3 regions of the Neobacillus sp. DFD-2R genome follow, and region 3 is predicted to be linked to each of the others. Evidence: a T-box and tRNA genes for the amino acid it is inferred to sense, from the RefSeq annotation. Region 3 holds a T-box; the other regions hold tRNA genes.
The links. The T-box of region 3 lies ahead of alaS (alanine--tRNA ligase). A T-box ahead of a tRNA ligase gene usually reads a tRNA of that ligase, here a tRNA-Ala.
Positions count from the first base shown of each region.

Region 1: it encodes a tRNA-Ala, which carries the amino acid that the T-box ahead of alaS (alanine--tRNA ligase) is inferred to sense. The anticodon was not compared.
Region 2: it encodes a tRNA-Ala, which carries the amino acid that the T-box ahead of alaS (alanine--tRNA ligase) is inferred to sense. The anticodon was not compared.

Region 1 is NZ_CM173228.1:1,182,349-1,189,393, forward strand. It holds rRNA gene AC3ANV_RS05575 (23S ribosomal RNA) at 1-1,053, shown strand, start outside; rRNA gene rrf (5S ribosomal RNA) at 1,185-1,300, shown strand; tRNA gene AC3ANV_RS05585 (tRNA-Val) at 1,310-1,385, shown strand; tRNA gene AC3ANV_RS05590 (tRNA-Thr) at 1,394-1,469, shown strand; tRNA gene AC3ANV_RS05595 (tRNA-Lys) at 1,495-1,570, shown strand; tRNA gene AC3ANV_RS05600 (tRNA-Leu) at 1,605-1,689, shown strand; tRNA gene AC3ANV_RS05605 (tRNA-Gly) at 1,725-1,799, shown strand; tRNA gene AC3ANV_RS05610 (tRNA-Leu) at 1,806-1,894, shown strand; tRNA gene AC3ANV_RS05615 (tRNA-Arg) at 1,932-2,008, shown strand; tRNA gene AC3ANV_RS05620 (tRNA-Pro) at 2,016-2,092, shown strand; tRNA gene AC3ANV_RS05625 (tRNA-Ala) at 2,112-2,187, shown strand; tRNA gene AC3ANV_RS05630 (tRNA-Met) at 2,206-2,282, shown strand; tRNA gene AC3ANV_RS05635 (tRNA-Ile) at 2,310-2,386, shown strand; tRNA gene AC3ANV_RS05640 (tRNA-Ser) at 2,404-2,496, shown strand; tRNA gene AC3ANV_RS05645 (tRNA-Met) at 2,675-2,748, shown strand; tRNA gene AC3ANV_RS05650 (tRNA-Asp) at 2,752-2,828, shown strand; tRNA gene AC3ANV_RS05655 (tRNA-Phe) at 2,835-2,910, shown strand; tRNA gene AC3ANV_RS05660 (tRNA-His) at 2,940-3,015, shown strand; tRNA gene AC3ANV_RS05665 (tRNA-Gly) at 3,031-3,104, shown strand; tRNA gene AC3ANV_RS05670 (tRNA-Ile) at 3,110-3,186, shown strand; tRNA gene AC3ANV_RS05675 (tRNA-Asn) at 3,207-3,281, shown strand; tRNA gene AC3ANV_RS05680 (tRNA-Ser) at 3,285-3,375, shown strand; tRNA gene AC3ANV_RS05685 (tRNA-Glu) at 3,380-3,451, shown strand; gene glgB (1,4-alpha-glucan branching protein GlgB) at 3,866-5,812, shown strand; gene AC3ANV_RS05695 (glucose-1-phosphate adenylyltransferase) at 5,754-6,899, shown strand; gene AC3ANV_RS05700 (GlgC family sugar phosphate nucleotidyltransferase) at 6,944-7,045, shown strand, end outside.
Region 2 is NZ_CM173228.1:4,750,368-4,757,412, forward strand. It holds gene AC3ANV_RS23755 (MBL fold metallo-hydrolase) at 1-742, opposite strand, end outside; gene AC3ANV_RS23760 (amino acid decarboxylase) at 930-1,184, opposite strand; gene AC3ANV_RS23765 (hypothetical protein) at 1,379-1,723, shown strand; gene AC3ANV_RS23770 (S1 domain-containing RNA-binding protein) at 2,463-2,912, shown strand; tRNA gene AC3ANV_RS23775 (tRNA-Ile) at 3,299-3,372, opposite strand; tRNA gene AC3ANV_RS23780 (tRNA-Asn) at 3,484-3,550, opposite strand; tRNA gene AC3ANV_RS23785 (tRNA-Ile) at 3,581-3,654, opposite strand; tRNA gene AC3ANV_RS23790 (tRNA-Gly) at 3,660-3,732, opposite strand; tRNA gene AC3ANV_RS23795 (tRNA-His) at 3,831-3,903, opposite strand; tRNA gene AC3ANV_RS23800 (tRNA-Tyr) at 3,909-3,993, opposite strand; tRNA gene AC3ANV_RS23805 (tRNA-Asp) at 4,142-4,218, opposite strand; tRNA gene AC3ANV_RS23810 (tRNA-Met) at 4,222-4,295, opposite strand; tRNA gene AC3ANV_RS23815 (tRNA-Ser) at 4,328-4,420, opposite strand; tRNA gene AC3ANV_RS23820 (tRNA-Ile) at 4,428-4,501, opposite strand; tRNA gene AC3ANV_RS23825 (tRNA-Met) at 4,553-4,626, opposite strand; tRNA gene AC3ANV_RS23830 (tRNA-Ala) at 4,644-4,716, opposite strand; tRNA gene AC3ANV_RS23835 (tRNA-Pro) at 4,741-4,817, opposite strand; tRNA gene AC3ANV_RS23840 (tRNA-Arg) at 4,827-4,903, opposite strand; tRNA gene AC3ANV_RS23845 (tRNA-Cys) at 4,919-4,992, opposite strand; tRNA gene AC3ANV_RS23850 (tRNA-Val) at 5,077-5,152, opposite strand; tRNA gene AC3ANV_RS23855 (tRNA-Glu) at 5,192-5,266, opposite strand; rRNA gene rrf (5S ribosomal RNA) at 5,309-5,424, opposite strand; rRNA gene AC3ANV_RS23865 (23S ribosomal RNA) at 5,500-7,045, opposite strand, start outside.
Region 3 is NZ_CM173228.1:1,459,647-1,466,691, forward strand. It holds gene AC3ANV_RS07025 (spore germination protein) at 1-166, opposite strand, end outside; gene AC3ANV_RS07030 (spore germination protein) at 334-555, shown strand; gene AC3ANV_RS07035 (PRC-barrel domain-containing protein) at 815-1,291, shown strand; gene AC3ANV_RS07040 (hypothetical protein) at 1,303-1,494, shown strand; gene AC3ANV_RS07045 (YrzQ family protein) at 1,527-1,661, shown strand; gene AC3ANV_RS07050 (AI-2E family transporter) at 1,754-2,833, shown strand; T-box leader at 2,887-3,114, shown strand; gene alaS (alanine--tRNA ligase) at 3,170-5,803, shown strand; gene AC3ANV_RS07060 (IreB family regulatory phosphoprotein) at 5,878-6,144, shown strand; gene ruvX (Holliday junction resolvase RuvX) at 6,148-6,564, shown strand; gene AC3ANV_RS07070 (DUF1292 domain-containing protein) at 6,577-6,867, shown strand.

The DNA of each region.
Region 1 (7,045 bases), 280 kb from region 3:
AGGTTAAGAGGAGGGGTTAGCGCAAGCGAAGCTCTGAATCGAAGCCCCAGTAAACGGCGGCCGTAACTATAACGGTCCTAAGGTAGCGAAATTCCTTGTCGGGTAAGTTCCGACCCGCACGAAAGGCGTAACGATCTGGGCACTGTCTCAACGAGAGACTCGGTGAAATTATAGTACCTGTGAAGATGCAGGTTACCCGCGACAGGACGGAAAGACCCCGTGGAGCTTTACTGTAGCCTGATATTGAATTTTGGTACAGCTTGTACAGGATAGGTAGGAGCCGTAGAAGCCGGAGCGCTAGCTTCGGTGGAGGCGTCGGTGGGATACTACCCTGGCTGTATTGAAATTCTAACCCGCACCCCTCATCGGGGTGGGAGACAGTGTCAGGTGGGCAGTTTGACTGGGGCGGTCGCCTCCTAAAGAGTAACGGAGGCGCCCAAAGGTTCCCTCAGAATGGTTGGAAATCATTCGTAGAGTGTAAAGGCACAAGGGAGCTTGACTGCGAGACCTACAAGTCGAGCAGGGACGAAAGTCGGGCTTAGTGATCCGGTGGTTCCGCATGGAAGGGCCATCGCTCAACGGATAAAAGCTACCCCGGGGATAACAGGCTTATCTCCCCCAAGAGTCCACATCGACGGGGAGGTTTGGCACCTCGATGTCGGCTCATCGCATCCTGGGGCTGTAGTCGGTCCCAAGGGTTGGGCTGTTCGCCCATTAAAGCGGTACGCGAGCTGGGTTCAGAACGTCGTGAGACAGTTCGGTCCCTATCCGTCGTGGGCGCAGGAAATTTGAGAGGAGCTGTCCTTAGTACGAGAGGACCGGGATGGACGCACCGCTGGTGTACCAGTTGTCTTGCCAAAGGCATCGCTGGGTAGCTATGTGCGGACGGGATAAGTGCTGAAAGCATCTAAGCATGAAGCCCCCCTCAAGATGAGATTTCCCATAGCGTCAAGCTAGTAAGAACCCTGAAAGATGATCAGGTTGATAGGTCAGAGGTGGAAGCGCGGTGACGTGTGGAGCTGACTGATACTAATCGTTCGAGGACTTAACCAAGTCATATAAGGTGAACTCGTTTTTACCAAACTTCTTCTGCATTATCCAGTTTTGAGGGAATGAAAAAAAATAAAATTTCCTCTTGAAAAATATGAAAAAGACATTATAATAAAATAGTGTCTGATAAATAGTCTGGCAGCAATGGCGAGAAGGTCACACCCGTTCCCATACCGAACACGGAAGTTAAGCTTCTCAGCGCCGATGGTAGTTGGGACTTTGTCCCTGTGAGAGTAGGACGTTGCCAGGCTGTAAATTTGGAGGATTAGCTCAGCTGGGAGAGCATCTGCCTTACAAGCAGAGGGTCGGCGGTTCGAGCCCGTCATCCTCCACCATATTTACTGCCGGTGTAGCTCAATTGGTAGAGCAACTGACTTGTAATCAGTAGGTTGAGGGTTCAAGTCCTTTCGCCGGCACCACCTTTTAAAAAAGCATTATTAGTATGAGCCATTAGCTCAGTTGGTAGAGCATCTGACTTTTAATCAGAGGGTCGAAGGTTCGAGTCCTTCATGGCTCACCAGAGTTTTTTGCGATAGCAAAATAACTTTCAATACGCGGGTGTGGCGGAATTGGCAGACGCACCAGACTTAGGATCTGGCGCCGCAAGGCGTGGGGGTTCGACTCCCTTCACCCGCACCAAAGTTTTTAGCGATAGAAAAATGACTTGCCATATTGCGGAAGTAGTTCAGTGGTAGAACACCACCTTGCCAAGGTGGGGGTCGCGGGTTCGAATCCCGTCTTCCGCTCCAAGTAGTGCCGGGGTGGCGGAACTGGCAGACGCACAGGACTTAAAATCCTGCGGTAGGTGACTACCGTACCGGTTCGATTCCGGTCCTCGGCACCAAAGTTTTTTGCGATAGCAAAATAACTATCAAAATAATGCGCCCGTAGCTCAATTGGATAGAGCGTCTGACTACGGATCAGAAGGTTATGGGTTCGACTCCTTTCGGGCGCGCCATTATAAACGGGAAGTAGCTCAGCTTGGTAGAGCACTTGGTTTGGGACCAAGGGGTCGCAGGTTCGAATCCTGTCTTCCCGACCAGTTTTGAAACATTTTTTATGGGGCCTTAGCTCAGCTGGGAGAGCGCCTGCTTTGCACGCAGGAGGTCAGCGGTTCGATCCCGCTAGGCTCCACCATAATTTAATCTTATATTTGGCGGTGTAGCTCAGCTGGCTAGAGCGTACGGTTCATACCCGTAAGGTCGGGGGTTCGATCCCCTCCGCCGCTACCAAGTTTATTTATAAGTGAATTTTACCATGGACCTTTAGCTCAGCTGGTTAGAGCAGACGGCTCATAACCGTCCGGTCGTAGGTTCGAGTCCTACAAGGTCCACCAGTAATTTTATATAATATGGAGGAATACCCAAGTCCGGCTGAAGGGATCGGTCTTGAAAACCGACAGGCGGGTTAAACCGCGCGGGGGTTCGAATCCCTCTTCCTCCGCCATATTATTTATTTTTTATCTATAATTGTATTTATTACCGTCGCGGGGTGGAGCAACGAGCGTTACTTCATTGAATATCTGCGAGTTGTATCAATCAAATTGCTGCTTGAATAAGCTTACTGAGATTGATACAGTCCATACAAACTTTGGACATGAATTAAATAAAGTATTTATTACCGTCGCGGGGTGGAGCAGTCCGGTAGCTCGTCGGGCTCATAACCCGAAGGTCGCAGGTTCAAATCCTGTCCCCGCAATTTGGTCTGGTAGTTCAGTTGGTTAGAATGCCTGCCTGTCACGCAGGAGGTCGCGGGTTCGAGTCCCGTCCAGACCGCCATATGTTGGCTCAGTAGCTCAGTCGGTAGAGCAAAGGACTGAAAATCCTTGTGTCGGCGGTTCGATTCCGTCCTGAGCCACCATTTAATTTAATAATATTTTTTACATTGTGGCGATTGTGGCGAAGTGGTTAACGCATCGGATTGTGGTTCCGACATTCGTGGGTTCGATTCCCATCAGTCGCCCCATTTTAATAATCGTATGCGGGTGTAGTTTACTGGTAAAACCTCAGCCTTCCAAGCTGATGTAGTGGGTTCGATTCCCATCACCCGCTCCAATTATGGGCCTATAGCTCAGCTGGTTAGAGCGCACGCCTGATAAGCGTGAGGTCGATGGTTCGAGTCCATTTAGGCCCACCATAATTTAATCTATTTATTATTCCGCAGTAGCTCAGTGGTAGAGCTATCGGCTGTTAACCGATCGGTCGTAGGTTCGAGTCCTACCTGCGGAGCCATATAGAGAAGTACCCAAGTGGCTCAAGGGGCTCCCCTGCTAAGGGAGTAGATCGGGTAACCGGTGCGAGGGTTCGAATCCCTTCTTCTCTGCCATATTGGCCCCTTGGTCAAGCGGTTAAGACACCGCCCTTTCACGGCGGTAACACGGGTTCGAATCCCGTAGGGGTCATATAAAAAAACTGATGATAAATTGTCATCAGTTTTTTTATATGCTTTTTTGCATCACCTTCTCACTTTTATTAAAGGGGATCAAATTCTTTAATAAAATGCCTCTTTTATTTATTAAAATTCCCAATAACGAAACGCTATCTGTTTTTGAAAAGCTCCCCAGTTTAATTCATTATCTGAAATAAATTTCCCGAATAATGCAAACGTTTTCTCTAGAAAAAAATTTTAATAAGTTTTGTCGACATCTGAAATTATATTTATCACTTCTTGTCGAACGCTGAGGGATTAGAGTTATTTATGTCGATTCACGTTACAAAATGTCTGAAAAGAGAAAAAACTTTTTTGAGGAATAAATTGAATTCCGAATTATAATTGAACGATGTAATACATAATTTCAAGAGGAATGAGGAGAGCCATGACAGTGAATACATTATTTCCCACTGATTACCAGCTACATTTATTTCATGAGGGTAGTCTTTTCCAAAGTCATCAGCTTTTTGGCGCTCATATCTTAAAAGATACCAATAGGGTATATACACGATTTTGCGTATGGGCCCCTAATGCCCAACAAGTGAGGCTTACGGGGGATTTCAATAGCTGGAATGGTGAAGGATATGAACTGCAAAAGGTAAATGATGAAGGGGTTTGGATTATCGTTATTAATCAAAACCTGGAAGGTAGTCTTTATAAGTATGAAATTTTATCAGAAACGGGAGAAATCCTCTTAAAAGCAGATCCATATGCATTTTATTCTGAACTAAGACCGAATACTGCATCCATTGTATATTCCTTACAGGATTATGAGTGGCAGGATTATCAATGGGTTCATCGGAAAGAAAAAACAAATTTTTTATCAGAGCCTGCGGTTATATATGAGGTTCATGCAGGATCTTGGAGGAAAAAGCCAAATGGGGATTTCCTTACATATAGAGAACTAGCCTCAGAATTAATTCCATATGTTATTGAACACGGGTTTACCCACATTGAGTTATTACCGCTTGTTGAACATCCACTTGATGCCTCCTGGGGATACCAAGGTACAGGTTATTATTCTGTCACTTCCAGATACGGAACACCAAATGATTTCAAGTATTTTGTGGACCAGTGTCACCAGAATGGAATAGGTGTAATACTGGATTGGGTGCCGGGGCATTTTTGTAAGGATGCCCATGGATTATACCGGTTTGACGGTACACACTTATACTCCTATCGCACAGAGAGTGATAGAGAAAATCATGTCTGGGGAACAGCGAACTTTGATCTTGGAAAAGGAGAGGTACAAAGTTTCCTCATTTCGAATGCGTTTTTTTGGATGGATTACTACCATATAGATGGATTTAGGATGGATGCAGTTGCTAATATCATTTATTGGCCCAATTCCTCCGAGAATGAAGAAAATCCATTTGGAATTGAATTTTTAAAGAAATTAAATAAAGAAGTACATGAGTATGCTCCTAACTTCCTGATGATTGGGGAGGATTCTACAGACTTCTCTAATGTGACCGCACCTGTTCATTATGGCGGATTAGGATTCGATTATAAATGGAATATGGGCTGGATGAATGACGTTCTGGAATATGCAGAAACCCCGCCGTTCAACCGCTCCAGTGTACATTCAAAAATCACTTTTTCGTTTTTATATGCTTATTCAGAAAAATTTATGCTGCCATTTTCCCATGATGAAGTGGTTCATGGAAAAAAGTCATTACTAGATAAAATGCCAGGTGATTACTGGGAAAAATTTGCTCAACTTCGGTTATTGCTAGGTTATATGTTTGCCCATCCGGGAAAAAAACTATTATTCATGGGCTTTGAAATAGGTCAATTTGCAGAATGGAAAGATAAGGAACAGCTTGATTGGAACTTAATGGAATATGACATGCACAGAAATGTAAACACATATGTTAAAGAATTAACAAAGATATATAAGCGTTCAAAACCGCTATATGAATTAGACCATTTATGGGAAGGATTTGAATGGATAGACGTAAATAACAGCAAGCAATCTATTTTTTCCTTTATCCGAAAAGGTAAAAATGAAGATGAATTCTTAGTGGTTATTAGTAATTTTACCGGTGTTAGTTACCAAGATTATAAAGTTGGTGTACCGAAACTAGGCGAGTACCGGGAAATTTTGAATAGTGATTATCTGGAATACGGTGGTACAGGACTTATAAACAAAAAGGTAATTGTTGCTTCTGATGAGCCATTTCATGGAAGGCCATATTCGGTAAATATTACAATTCCCCCATTTGGATTTTTAATTTTAAGACCAGTCAAAAAACGGAAGGAGCGAAAAGGTAATGGTAAAGAAAAAGTGCGTAGCAATGCTGTTGGCAGGAGGGAAAGGAAGCAGGCTTAATTCGCTAACGAAAGATTTAGCGAAGCCGGCTGTGCCCTTTGGAGGGAAATATCGCATCATTGATTTTCCATTAAGCAACTGCAGCAATTCAGGTATTGACACGGTAGGAGTGTTAACACAATATCAACCATTGCTGTTAAATTCATACATCGGGATTGGAAGTGCCTGGGACCTTGACCGTAAAGATGGTGGAGTAACGGTTTTACCGCCTTATGCGGAATCGTCAGAAGTAAAGTGGTACACCGGGACCGCAAGTGCAATCTATCAAAATCTTAATTATCTAAAGCAATATCAGCCGGAATATGTGTTAATTCTCTCCGGCGATCATATTTACAAAATGAACTATGAGAGCATGCTCGAATATCATATTGAAAAAAGGGCAGATGTTACGATCTCATTAATTGAAGTGCCATGGGCGGAAGCGAACCGTTTTGGCATTATGAATACGAATGAAGATTTAAGAATAACAGAATTTGAGGAAAAGCCAAGCAGCCCAAAAAATAATCTTGCTTCTATGGGCATTTACATTTTTAACTGGAATATACTTAAAGAATATTTAGAAATGGACGACCGGAACCCGGATTCCAGCCATGATTTTGGTAAAGATGTTATTCCTCTTTTGCTTGAAGAGAAAAAGAAATTATTTGCTTATCCGTTTAAAGGGTATTGGAAGGACGTTGGTACTGTTCAAAGCCTTTGGGAAGCAAATATGGATTTATTAAATGAAGATTGTGACTTAGACTTATTTGACCACGGATGGAGGATTTATTCAGTCAATCCAAATCAACCGCCGCAGTATATTTCCCCGGATGCCCTTGTTAAGGAATCATTAATTAATGAAGGATGTACAATTGAAGGAGAAATTGATAAGTCAGTACTATTCCAAGGGGTTACAGTAGGAAAGGGTTCGACTATCAAAGAGGCGGTCATTATGCCTGATGCAACAATTGGAAAAAATTGTTTGATTGAAAGAGCGATTGTTCCAGGCGATGTGATTGTTCCGGATGGAACTGTGATCCGTTCATTTGATGATGAGATTATTCTTGTTACAAGCGAAATGTTAAGTGGGTTATACCCCGCTTTTTAAGTGTCCGGTATTAGCTTTTCTATAAAAATTGGGAGGGAATAGGTTTGAAGAGAGAGCTATTAGGCGTAATTGACGCAACAACATATCATGATGATTTAGAGGACCTATTAACACACCGGTCTCTTGCAGCGTTGCCGTTTGCAGGA
Region 2 (7,045 bases), 2.2 Mb from region 3:
CCGACACGGCGACTTGCGGCTTTAATGCCTCTAATGCTTTAACAGATTCAAAGGCAGAATTCCAATCAGTTGTGTAATATTTAGGAGGGCCGCTGATTTCCTTTGTTTGCGTTAAAACTTTATAAAGGGATTCTTGTTTTACCGTAACAAATGCATCGCCTACAATAAGGGCCCGATCTAAATTACGGAATAAAGAAATATGACCCGGAGTATGTCCCGGGGTATGGATCCACTTCCAATCCGGCATATTGGGAACTGACCCATCTTGAGGAAGGAGCATGACCCGGCTACTAATATCAATGCCGTGATTCGGAAACATTGGAGACATTTTTGCTACCAGTCCGCTATCAACGGTGGGGTCCCCTGGAGGATAATCCTTTTTTCCGGTTAAATAGGGAACTTCCAGCTCATGGGCATAAACCGGTACCTGCCACTCCTCCAATAATTCAACCAATGAGCCAACATGGTCAAAGTGACCATGTGTTAAAATCACTGCTTTCGGCCGTGCATTTTCTCCAAAACGTTCTTTGGCAACCCTTTTTATTTCATCTGCTGATTTTGGCATACCGGCATCAATTAGGACAAACTCATTTGATTCATTTGGATTACCAAAGAGGAAAAGGTTTACGATTTGATCCGTATAACAAAAAACGTCCGGTAAAACAGCAATACCCACTCCATTACCAATAGAGGTCATTGGCAGAAAGGTATGCTCAAATTTATTATCCTGATGGTGTTCCATCAAATCCCCCCTATTTTTTGCTTATTATTTTCCTAGGAGGGAAAATTATTAATGGTCATTTAAATGCTTCGCAGCAATTTTAAAAGTTTTTTTAATTATAGATATATAATAACATAAAATAAAGAACAATAATGTTCTTTATTAGGTATTTTTTTCTTAAAAAAACTGCCCTTAACTAAGAGCAGCTTTAAATCTCTTTTAGTTTTACTGTCATAAGCCTGAAATGCATTGGTTCGATTTCATTGACTATAACGTTCATTCCTAACGATTGCAGGGTGGCAATAAGCGGTTCACCACGGTGCGGTAAATGAATTTCAAAAATCGTTCCGACAGGTGCTGCATTGATAAAGTTTAATATTTCTCTGCGGGGATGTTCACCTTTCGCAATTCTCTCCCGAATATCCATTACTGCCCGTTTTCCTTCAATTTGAAAGCTATTCATCTTATTCGCACTCCTTTTGTAATTGGATTATGACTAAGATTAACATGATTTAATTCGTATTAAATTGATTTATATCATATAAACTATTCTATTTTCGAAAGGTTTGTGAACATTGCCCTCCAAACGATATAACCGGCGACGATAGATGATAGAATGATAAACAGCAAGATAACAATATATCGGAGTTGAATAAGATGTTTAAGAAAATCTCCTTTATCGCTTCGCTGTTGTTTTTTCTATTAGGAACAAACGTACTTGCCTATTCTAATCTAGAAACTTCTGCTCCCAAAAGCGGAGAGATAATTAAACAACCACTAAAGGAACATAAGCTCTCCTTTACTACTAAACTTTCCACTCCTGTTTTGATAACAGCTAAAAAGACCTTAGCCGGGAAAAGCGAGTATGGAATGAAGGATAATGCCAAACTTACCAAAACAGAGACGCCTTCATTAAAAGCGTATGTTGTTCCTGGATCTGTTATATTCATGATTATCGGTTTAGGAAGCTTTTGGTTAATTTATCGAAGAAAACATAACTAATTGCCCGATTATATACAATAGTAAAAAGCAGCGTAATAAACGCTGCTTTTTACTATCTGCTTTATGTGGTTTATTCACCAAACGGTTTTGTATTATCGCTTGAACCGGTCCAAACAATCAATTCTCGGATAGCATTATTCAATCTTATATTGTTATTGGCGGAGCGGGCGCAGTATTGCTCGAACCGGACTTCCACCCGCTTCTCTCTTTGGACCATGAGACCTGATATTGAAAAGGAGAATCGCCCAGACAAACCGGTATCCCATTTTGCAGCTTTCTGGAAATATCAAAAATCTTCATTTTTTCCCCCTCTTCCAATAAATATTAACAATCTATTTTTTACAGATAAATAGTTTTGATCCTGACCATTTTCCACAATTACCTCCTTTATTAATTCAAAATATACTCCACAATAGAATAGTTATAATCTGTCCAAGTTGTTGGTATGCCTTCATAAGCAGTTGAATTAGCAATCGAATTAATTTTGGAATAAATGTGTCATACATCGTTAAATTACTTTCCAAACAATATCTTCTTGCTTATTGAAGCATTTCTGCGTGCAGAGTAGTTTGGGGTTAATTGGTTCTTACCTTAAAATGAAATTAACCAAATAAAATATTAGCTCAGACCTGCCTTTTCCACCTTTGTCATTCAAAATCAAATTGCTTCGTTTATATTATTTCCTTCATTAATTTGTTATAATAGTGTTTTAACATTATTGAGGGGGAACCTTATTTTTATGTCAGTCGAAGTAAACAGCAAGTTACAAGGTAAAGTAACAGGCATCACTAATTTTGGAGCATTCGTAGAATTACCGGGAGGTTCAACAGGTCTTGTGCATATCAGTGAAGTTGCGGATGGCTATGTAAAAGACGTTAATGACCATCTCAAAGTAGGAGACCAGATAGAAGTAAAAGTGATTAGTATAAAAGACGGAAAAACTTCCTTGTCCATCAAAAAAGCGATAGATAGACCCGAAGGACAAACCTCTTCTTATTCACAACGCCCAACACGCCCGGGAAGAGTTGATAACCGTTCTAAAGACTTCCGCTCAAAAGGCAATTTCAAACCAAAGGAAACTTTTGAAGATAAAATGGCCCGTTTTTTAAAGACTAGTGAAGAGAATTTATCTACCCTCAAACGTAACACTGGTGCAAAACAGGGCGGTCGAGGCGGAAGACGCGGATAACCTGCTGCGTTTTTTAATACTTCATCATATAGAAAAAGGCAAGCCTGTCTAGTAAACTGGCTTGCCTTCTTTATTATTACTCTAATAGCTTTAGCTTATTAAATCAAACAAAAAATAATATAAAAGTTAAATAGATCCATCTCTAAATACGCAGCGTTGAGGCTGTCTGACTGAGAGCCAAAGGGTTCGCTCCATTCAGTAACTGACCATATTTTACATTTACTATAGTAGGAGATTTGTAATTGTTTGGTAATCGACGGGTCCTAGCACCTGGAATTGAAAATGAATAGAAGGGATTCTATTCATTTTTGCTCGAATAATAAATAAAAAAGGTTGGATAAGTTCACATTATCCAACCTTTTTTACTTACCTTATAAATGTTTTTACGCGCCTTAGAAGATTCGAACCTCTGACCGACAACTTATAAGGCTGTTGCTCTATCCTACTGAGCTAAAGGTGCATCTTATGTATGGTTGAGAAGAGTGATTTGAACCTCGCGCCGCTTACGAGATTTCCACCCTTAGCAGGGGCGCCTCTTAAACCTCTTGAGTACTACCCCTAAAAAATTAAATGGCCTCAAGTAGGACCGAACCTACGGCCAATCGGTTAACAGCCGATTGCTCTACCACTGAGCTACTACGGAACAAAAATATATTATTTTATTATGATGGGCCTAAATGGACTCGAACCATCGACCTCACGCTTATCAGGCGTGCGCTCTAACCAACTGAGCTATAGGCCCTAATATGGAGCGGTGATGAGAATCGAACTCACAACATCAGCTTGGAAGGCTGAGGTTTTACCACTAAACTACACCCGCATTTTTAAAATTGGAGGCAACACCGGGATTTAAACCGGGGATAAAGGTTTTGCAGGCCTCTGCCTTACCGCTTGGCTTTAGCCCCATAAATTAAATAGGGCGGCTGATGGGAATCGAACCCACGAATGTCGGAACCACAATCCGATGCGTTAACCACTTCGCCACAACCGCCATCATGGTGGAGGGGGACGGATTCGAACCGCCGAACCCTGAGGGAGCGGATTTACAGTCCGCCGCGTTTAGCCACTTCGCTACCCCTCCGTATATAAGTCTAGTAGAGCATTAAATTTAATGGTGGCACAGGACGGACTCGAACCGCAGACACAAGACTTTTCAGTCCTTTGCTCTACGTCTGAGCTACTGAGTCACACAATCTATATCAACAGTAGTTAACCTACCGGGATAAAAATGGCGGTCCGGACGGGACTCGAACCCGCGACCTCCTGCGTGACAGGCAGGCATTCTAACCAACTGAACTACCGGACCATATTGCGGGGGCAGGATTTGAACCTGCGACCTTCGGGTTATGAGCCCGACGAGCTACCGGACTGCTCCACCCCGCGACGATAATATTATTAAATTTAAATTTAATTAATGGAGGAGGAAGAGGGATTCGAACCCCCGCGCGGTTTAACCCGCCTGTCGGTTTTCAAGACCGATCCCTTCAGCCGGACTTGGGTATTCCTCCAGATAAATGGACCCTGTAGGACTCGAACCTACGACCGGACGGTTATGAGCCGTCTGCTCTAACCAGCTGAGCTAAGGGTCCATTAACACTAACATTAATGTTTAATAACAACATTAGCATTAATTTCTTATATAGCGGCGGAGGGGATCGAACCCCCGACCTTACGGGTATGAACCGTACGCTCTAGCCAGCTGAGCTACACCGCCATTTCAATAAAAATAAATGGAGCCTAGCGGGATCGAACCGCTGACCTCCTGCGTGCAAAGCAGGCGCTCTCCCAGCTGAGCTAAGGCCCCATGTTGTTATTTTAAACATTCAACTGGTCGGGAAGACAGGATTCGAACCTGCGACCCCTTGGTCCCAAACCAAGTGCTCTACCAAGCTGAGCTACTTCCCGATATAATAATGGCGCGCCCGAAAGGAGTCGAACCCATAACCTTCTGATCCGTAGTCAGACGCTCTATCCAATTGAGCTACGGGCGCATTAATAAATTATTTTGGAGGCGGCAACCGGATTCGAACCGGTGGTAAAGGTTTTGCAGACCTCTGCCTTACCACTTGGCTATGCCGCCAATTGATGACTTGAACCCCCACTACTGATTACAAGTCAGTTGCTCTACCACTTGAGCTACACCGGCATATTAATACTAAAAAATTGGTGGAGGATGACGGGATCGAACCGCCGACCCTCTGCTTGTAAGGCAGATGCTCTCCCAGCTGAGCTAATCCTCCATAATAATGAAAGTTATTTTCGCTAGCGCGAAAAAACTTTGGTGACCCCTACGGGATTCGAACCCGTGTTACCGCCGTGAAAGGGCGGTGTCTTAACCGCTTGACCAAGGGGCCGACTATAAAATTAGACAAAATAATAGCCCCAATAGGGGCTTAGCCTGGCAACGTCCTACTCTCACAGGGACAAAGTCCCAACTACCATCGGCGCTGAGAAGCTTAACTTCCGTGTTCGGTATGGGAACGGGTGTGACCTTCTCGCCATTGCTGCCAGACTATTTATTTGAGGTTTCATTCCCTCAAAACTGGATAATGCAGAAGAAGTTTGTAAAAACGAGTTCGCTTTAAAACTGGTTAAGTCCTCGAACGATTAGTATCAGTCAGCTCCACACGTCACCGCGCTTCCACCTCTGACCTATCAACCTGATCATCTTTCAGGGTTCTTACTAGCTTGACGCTATGGGAAATCTCATCTTGAGGGGGGCTTCATGCTTAGATGCTTTCAGCACTTATCCCGTCCGCACATAGCTACCCAGCGATGCCTTTGGCAAGACAACTGGTACACCAGCGGTGCGTCCATCCCGGTCCTCTCGTACTAAGGACAGCTCCTCTCAAATTTCCTGCGCCCACGACGGATAGGGACCGAACTGTCTCACGACGTTCTGAACCCAGCTCGCGTACCGCTTTAATGGGCGAACAGCCCAACCCTTGGGACCGACTACAGCCCCAGGATGCGATGAGCCGACATCGAGGTGCCAAACCTCCCCGTCGATGTGGACTCTTGGGGGAGATAAGCCTGTTATCCCCGGGGTAGCTTTTATCCGTTGAGCGATGGCCCTTCCATGCGGAACCACCGGATCACTAAGCCCGACTTTCGTCCCTGCTCGACTTGTAGGTCTCGCAGTCAAGCTCCCTTGTGCCTTTACACTCTACGAATGATTTCCAACCATTCTGAGGGAACCTTTGGGCGCCTCCGTTACTCTTTAGGAGGCGACCGCCCCAGTCAAACTGCCCACCTGACACTGTCTCCCACCCCGATCAGGGGTGCGGGTTAGAATTTCAATACAGCCAGGGTAGTATCCCACCGACGCCTCCACCGAAGCTAGCGCTCCGGCTTCTACGGCTCCTACCTATCCTGTACAAGCTGTACCAAAATTCAATATCAGGCTACAGTAAAGCTCCACGGGGTCTTTCCGTCCTGTCGCGGGTAACCTGCATCTTCACAGGTACTATAATTTCACCGAGTCTCTCGTTGAGACAGTGCCCAGATCGTTACGCCTTTCGTGCGGGTCGGAACTTACCCGACAAGGAATTTCGCTACCTTAGGACCGTTATAGTTACGGCCGCCGTTTACTGGGGCTTCGATTCAGAGCTTCGCTTGCGCTAACCCCTCCTCTTAACCTTCCAGCACCGGGCAGGCGTCAGCCCCTATACTTCGCCTTGCGGCTTCGCAGAGACCTGTGTTTTTGCTAAACAGTCGCCTGGGCCTATTCACTGCGGCTCTTCGAGGCTATTCACCCCAAAGAGCACCCCTTCTCCCGAAGTTACGGGGTCATTTTGCCGAGTTCCTTAACGAGAGTTCTCTCGCTCACCTTAGGATTCTCTCCTCGCCTACCTGTGTCGGTTTGCGGTACGGGCACCTTTTATCTCGCTAGAGGCTTTTCTTGGCAGTGTGGAATCAGGAACTTCGGTACTAAATTTCCCTCGCTGTCACAGCTCGAGCCTAACGCAAGCGGGATTTGCCTCACTTGCAGCCTAACTGCTTAGACGCGCATATCCAACAGCGCGCTTACCCTATCCTCCTGCGTCCCCCCGTTGCTCAAACGATAAAGAGGTGGTACAGGAATATCAACCTGTTGTCCATCGCCTACGCCTTTCGGCCTCGGCTTAGGTCCC
Region 3 (7,045 bases):
TTACAGCCGTATTTGTCATAACCCAAACAGCTGTGTTTAATGCTCCAGCTCCAACAGGGGTCTTAGATGCAACTTTTGGTGAGACAATAAGGCTATCACCAAATTCGACCACACCATTTGCACTTATGGTAGTAATTTGTATGGGTCCAAAAATAATTGCAGGCATTGGCTGGCATCCTTTCATTAAGTTTATTTCAATCTATGCTTTTAGCTCTGTCCTTGTTCTTCTTCTTCTTCTTTAGAGGTACTGCCCAAAAACGAGAGATACTATGAAACATAATAAAACTAATTGACATACATTAGAGTATAAATTCGTAAAGGAAGGTGATTAAAATGGTTGGATATGACCGAGGTTCTATTGAAATAGATGAAATTGCAGGTGGAGTCGTTAATTTTGACGGTTCACTCGTTATTTCTCCCAAAACGGCTTCAAAAGCTGCCTATGGTGCAGGTTCCAACAACACTGCGGTTTTCAATTTTACTCTTACTGGTACAAATTTAACGAATACGAATGCAGTTGATTTCTTTGATCAACCAGTAAGTGGAAATATCTAAAATGACCGGAAAAAGATAGTGTATAATCAGCGAAGCCGGAACCTGTGAGCGAGCATGAATCCGGTTTTGCTTATGTTAAAAAATGTCTTAGCGTTCAAAGCCACATTTTGTTAACAATACATAAATCAAAAAAATGACTTTTACAATTAAGCTTTCAATAATAAGGTTTTAGGTTATGGTAGGAATGGAAAACGTTGCACCTTATAATTTCATGCTAATCGACTGAAACTATAAATGTTCACGGGAGGTGGGATACTCTTTGCGGACATTTTCTTTATTAAAGGGACAGCCGGTTTATGAGACAAAGACCGGTACAAAAATCGGTGAAATAACGGATCTATTCATTACGGGCACTGGAACGGTAAAAGGTCTATTGGTTAAAAAAGGCGTTTTCTTCAAACAAACCTTTTTTCTCGACATTCAAAAAGTGGCTTCCTTTGGCTGGGATGGAGTTATGATAGAGGATACGATGCATTTGGAAAAGCTGAGGACAAATCCGGAATATACCTTGACACATCAGCATTCCTTAGATGGAATTATGATGTTGTCTAAAAGTGGTGAATCACTTGGCTTGTTGAAGGATGTATATTTTCAGGAAGAATTGGGCACAATCGTAGGGTACGAAATAACGGATGGCTTCTTTTCGGATATCACGGAAGGAAAACAGGTCATTGAATCCGGGAAGCCCCCAGCGATCGGAAAGGATGCCATCATCGTAGATGTTAAACATACGTGAGGTGTCTTTTCATGTTCAAGTGTCCCAATTGTCAAAGTAAGGATATCGGCAAAATTGGTATAAACCAATATTATTGCTGGAATTGTTTTATTGAGCTGTCTATTTCCAAAGGCATCATCAATACCCATCAGGTGGAAGAAGACGGGTCACTAAGCTCCTTGGATGACTTGTTTGAAGAAGAAGAGCGTCGTTACACCCTTTAAATCTAAAAGCGGGAAGCGAAGAGGTGAAACGTATGAATAAAATGATGACCACTGTTATTGCTTTTGGTGCAGGAATGGCGGCATATAATGTAGCACAGAGAAATAATTTGATGTCTGCCCGCAATATGAAACGAGTTCAACGGACAATAAAACGAGCGATATTTTAAATGGTAGAGGCTGACTATTGTCGGCCTCTTTTTGTATGGAATGTATAATTCAACCACATCTCTCGAAAAATAATAGAAAGGAGGCATTGACGTTGGATATTCGTTTAAAATGGTATTATCGCATCGGTTTTTTGCTCCTTTTATTAATCGCAATTTATGTCTTTTTTAAAATTCGATACGTGTGGCTGCCGATTTTAGAGATGTTAGCTGCAACACTACTTCCTTTTTTCATCTCGGGCTTTATCACCTATTTGCTTCATCCGATTGTTGAAAAGCTGCATCAAAAAGGAATGCATCGGGGACTGGCAATATTCTTAATTTATCTTCTTTTTTTTGGCGGTCTTGGATATACCTTCTATAAAGGAATTCCCGTTTTTATTGAACAAGTAAAGGACCTTTCTGAAAGTGCACCCGCCTTTGCTGAACAATATCGGAGCTGGATTGATACGATCCAATCAAATACAAAAGCATGGCCTGATGGCCTGCAAGGGAAAATGAATGATGGCATCAATGCCTTTGAGAAAAAGCTGGACTCTCTGTTAGCAATAATGGTTGCAGTATTACTCAAATTTTTAAATTCAGCATTAATTATCATGATCATCCCGTTTATTGCCTTTTATATGTTAAAGGATTTTCATGTAATAAAAAGAGCTGTATGGTATTTAACACCTAAACAGTGGAGACTGCAGGGCTCACGTTTTTTAAAAGATGTCGATGAGTCGTTGGGAAGTTACATAAGAGGACAGCTTCTTGTTTGTGTGATTATTGGAACAATTTCGGCACTGCTCTTTTGGATATTTCATCTAAGATACCCATTGATTTTGGGCTTTATCGTAGGAATTACAGATGTCATTCCATATTTTGGACCGATTATTGGTGCTGTTCCTGCGGTCATTATCGCTGCAACAGTATCGGTAAAATTGGTTGTGATTACTGTAGTAATTATAATCATCATCCAATTTCTTGAAGGAAATATTTTATCGCCCTATATTGTTGGCAAGAGCCTGCATATGCATCCGCTGCTTATAATGTTGGCAATAACAGCCGGTGGAGAAATCGGAGGAATTTTAGGACTCATTTTTGCTGTCCCGGCCTTAGTTGTTCTTAAGGTGGGGATCATTCATGCAAAAAATCATTTTACTCACAATAGAACGAAGGATTCATCATCATGATTGATTGACAAATAATTCATCGATGGCTATAATTCGTCATATAGAATATGTACATGAAAATGTTGAAGGATCGAGTATGTTATAGACCATCTTAGCGCATTCGCGTAAAAGAGAGGAACTTCCTTGGCTGAAAGAGGTTCTGGATGAAGGATAACAGAAAGCTAATCCAGAGTGCAGCTAATCACTGCCGTATGTGCCGCGTTAAGGCATTTTTGAGAGATGAATACCTTTTATTGTATTCATAATCAGGGTGGTACCGCGAGTCAGCTCTCGTCCCTGCTATAGGGATGAGGGCTTTTTTGTGTTCTTTTTTAAATATAAAGGAGGTTTTTATAAATGAAAAATTTAACAGGATCACAAATTCGAAGAATGTTTTTAGACTTTTTTAAAGAAAAGGGTCATGCTGTTGAACCAAGTGCATCACTCGTCCCTCATGATGATCCCTCATTGCTATGGATCAACAGCGGTGTTGCAACATTAAAGAAGTATTTTGACGGCCGCGTTATTCCTGATAATCCGCGAATTACCAATGCGCAAAAGTCAATCCGGACAAACGACATCGAAAATGTTGGTAAAACAGCCCGACATCATACATTTTTTGAGATGCTTGGCAACTTTTCCATCGGTGATTATTTTAAAGTAGAAGCAATTGAATGGGCATGGGAGTTTTTAACGGACGAAAAATGGATTGGTTTTGAAAAAGAATTACTATCTGTTACGATTCATCCGGAAGACCATGAAGCATTTGAAATTTGGAATAAAACGATTGGAATTCCCGAGGAACGCATTATTCGTCTTGAAGGAAACTTTTGGGATATCGGAGAAGGACCAAGCGGCCCAAACACAGAAATATTCTATGACCGCGGACCTGAGTATGGAGATGACCCAAAAGATCCGGAACTATATCCCGGCGGTGAAAATGAACGTTACCTTGAGGTATGGAACTTAGTATTTTCACAATTTAATCATAATCCTGATGGCACTTATACTCCGCTGCCAAAGAAAAACATTGATACCGGTATGGGATTAGAGCGAATGGTATCCGTTGTTCAAAATGTTCCTACCAACTTTGATACAGATTTATTTATGCCGACCATTCGTGCAACGGAAGAAATTTCAGGAGTAAAATACGGTGTCGACAAAGAACAAGATGTTGCGTTTAAAGTTATTGCAGACCATATTCGTACGGTGGCATTTGCTGTGGGTGACGGGGCCCTGCCTTCAAACGAAGGCCGCGGATACGTATTACGCCGTTTGCTTCGCCGTGCTGTACGTTATGCAAAGCAGATCAACATCAATCGTCCGTTTATGTATGAACTAGTTCCAGTAGTAGGGGAAATCATGCATGATTTTTATCCTGAGGTAAAAGAAAAATCTGATTTTATTCAAAAAGTAATTAAGAATGAGGAAGAACGTTTCCACGAAACTCTTCATGAAGGTTTAGCTATTCTGGCTAGTGTTATAAAAAAAGAAAAGGAAAAAGGCAGTGATACCATCACTGGAGCTGATGTATTCCGCCTTTATGACACATACGGATTCCCTGTTGAATTAACGGAAGAGTACGCAGGCGAGGAGGGCATGAAAATTGACCATTCCGGTTTTGAAACAGAAATGGATCAGCAGCGTGAGCGTGCCCGGGCAGCCCGTCTCGATGTTGACTCCATGCAGGTTCAAGGCGGAGTCCTTGGGGACCTAAAGGTTGAAAGTGTTTTTGTTGGATATGACAGGCTTGAAACCAGTGCGTCTGTGGCAGCAATTGTTAAAAATGGTGAACTTGTAGATGAAGCTGTGAATGGTGAGGAAGTACAGCTTATTCTTGATGTGACACCGTTTTATGCAGAAAGCGGCGGGCAAATCGCTGACCGTGGTGTTTTAGAGGGAGATGGTGTTACTGTTGCTATTAAGGATGTACAAAAAGCTCCAAACGGACAAAATCTTCACAAAGCAAAAGTGACAAAAGGAACATTAAAAACGAATCAGAAAGTAACAGCAACAATTGATGGAGAAAACCGGGTAAAAATTATCAAAAATCATACCGCAACCCACCTGCTCCATCAGGCATTAAAAGACGTCCTTGGGAATCACGTCAATCAAGCCGGTTCACTTGTTGAACCAGATCGATTACGGTTTGATTTCTCTCATTTTGGCCAAGTGAAGCCTGAAGAACTGGAGCAAATTGAAAAAATCGTTAATGAAAAAATTTGGAAAAATATAGAAGTAGATATCAATTTGAAACCAATTGCCGAAGCAAAAGCAATGGGAGCGATGGCACTTTTTGGAGAAAAATATGGTGATATTGTTCGCGTGGTAAGAGTAGGGGATTACAGCCTTGAGCTTTGTGGCGGCTGCCATGTTCCGAATACATCTGTGATCGGTTTATTTAAGATTGTGTCTGAAGGTGGAATAGGAGCCGGAACGCGAAGAATCGAAGCGGTAACAGGTGAATCGGCTTACCATTTATTAAATGAACAAGTTGCTCTTTTAAAGGATGCAGCCGAAAAACTGAAGACCAATCCTAAAGATATCCTTACCCGAATCGACGGGTTAACCGGCGAAATTAAGCAGCTACAGCGTGAAAACGAATCACTTGCCACAAAACTTGGAAATATCGAAGCAGGCAACCTCGTTGCTAAAGCCAAAGAAATTGATGGTGTTACCGTGTTAGCTGCTAAGGTTCAAGCGGCCGATATGAATAATTTGAGAAATATGGCAGATGATCTAAAGCAAAAGCTAGGGTCAGCGGTTGTATTATTGGGAAGTGTACATGAGGGGAAAGTAAACCTAATCGCAGCTGTTACAAAAGATTTAATTGACAAAGGTTACCATGCAGGGAAACTTGTTAAAGAAGCAGCAGCTAAATGCGGCGGCGGCGGCGGCGGCCGTCCGGATATGGCGCAAGCAGGCGGTAAGGACCCTGAAAAACTGGATTCAGCGATTCAATTCGTTGATGAATGGGTAAAATCCATTTGATAATAGGACAAAGTAGTGTAAAATGTAGGTAACTAATACAATTCTCTCCTCTAAAAAAATGCGAGGTGCATGAAATGAGCTCATTTGATAAAACGATGCGATTTAATTTTCCTGAAGAGCCCTTTGAACATGACGTAAATGAAGTTCTTTTTCAAGTTTATGAAGCCTTGCAGGAAAAAGGATATAATCCTATCAATCAAATTGTTGGTTACCTATTGTCCGGAGACCCTGCCTATATCCCGAGACATCGGGATGCCCGCAATATTATCCGGAAGCTTGAACGGGACGAAATTATTGAAGAATTGGTTAAATCCTATCTAAAACAACAACGAGAGGGTTAAGGAATGCGCATATTGGGATTGGATGTAGGCTCTAAGACAGTTGGTGTTGCTCTAAGCGATGAACTGGGTTGGACTGCACAAGGCCTCAAAACTCTCAAAATCAATGAAGAAAAAAATGAGTTTGGTTTTGATGAAATTGGTCAATTAATAAAAGAGTATCAAGTTAGCCAAGTAGTAATCGGGCTGCCTAAAAATATGAACGGTACAATTGGACCGCGTGGTGAAGCAAGTCAGAAATATGCTAGTGAAATCGAAAGACAATATGAAGTCCCAACCGTTTTATGGGATGAGCGCTTAACAACAATGGCAGCGGAGCGTGTTCTGCTGGAAGCAGATGTAAGCAGAAAAAAGCGGAAAAAAGTTATCGATAAAATGGCTGCAGTGATGATACTGCAAGGCTATCTTGATAGCAAAAATTAATGAGGTGAAGAAATGGCTCACGGAGAAAATAATATTACAGTCGTAGATGAAGATGGAAATGAACAATTATGTGAAGTGCTTTTCACATTTGATTCAGATGAATTTAAAAAGTCATATGTTTTGTATTATCCAATTGGTGCTGAGGAAGATGATGACGATGATATCGAAATTCATGCTTCTGCGTTTATTCCAACTGAAGATGGTGAAGATGGCGAATTAATGCCAATCGAAACAGACGAGGAATGGGATATGATCGAAGAAATGCTTAATACCTTCCTTGAAGAACAAGACGAGGAAGAATAGAACAAAAAAGAAGAACCGGCCTCTAAATGGCCGGTTCTTCTTTTTTGTTTATTGCTAAAAACCGTCAAATTTATAGATAAATTGACATTTTCCGCGCTGTATGCTGAAATAATTACGATGCGTAAATTATAATTATTTACAAATAACAATGAATATTCGTGAAAGATGCGTTTTAGTT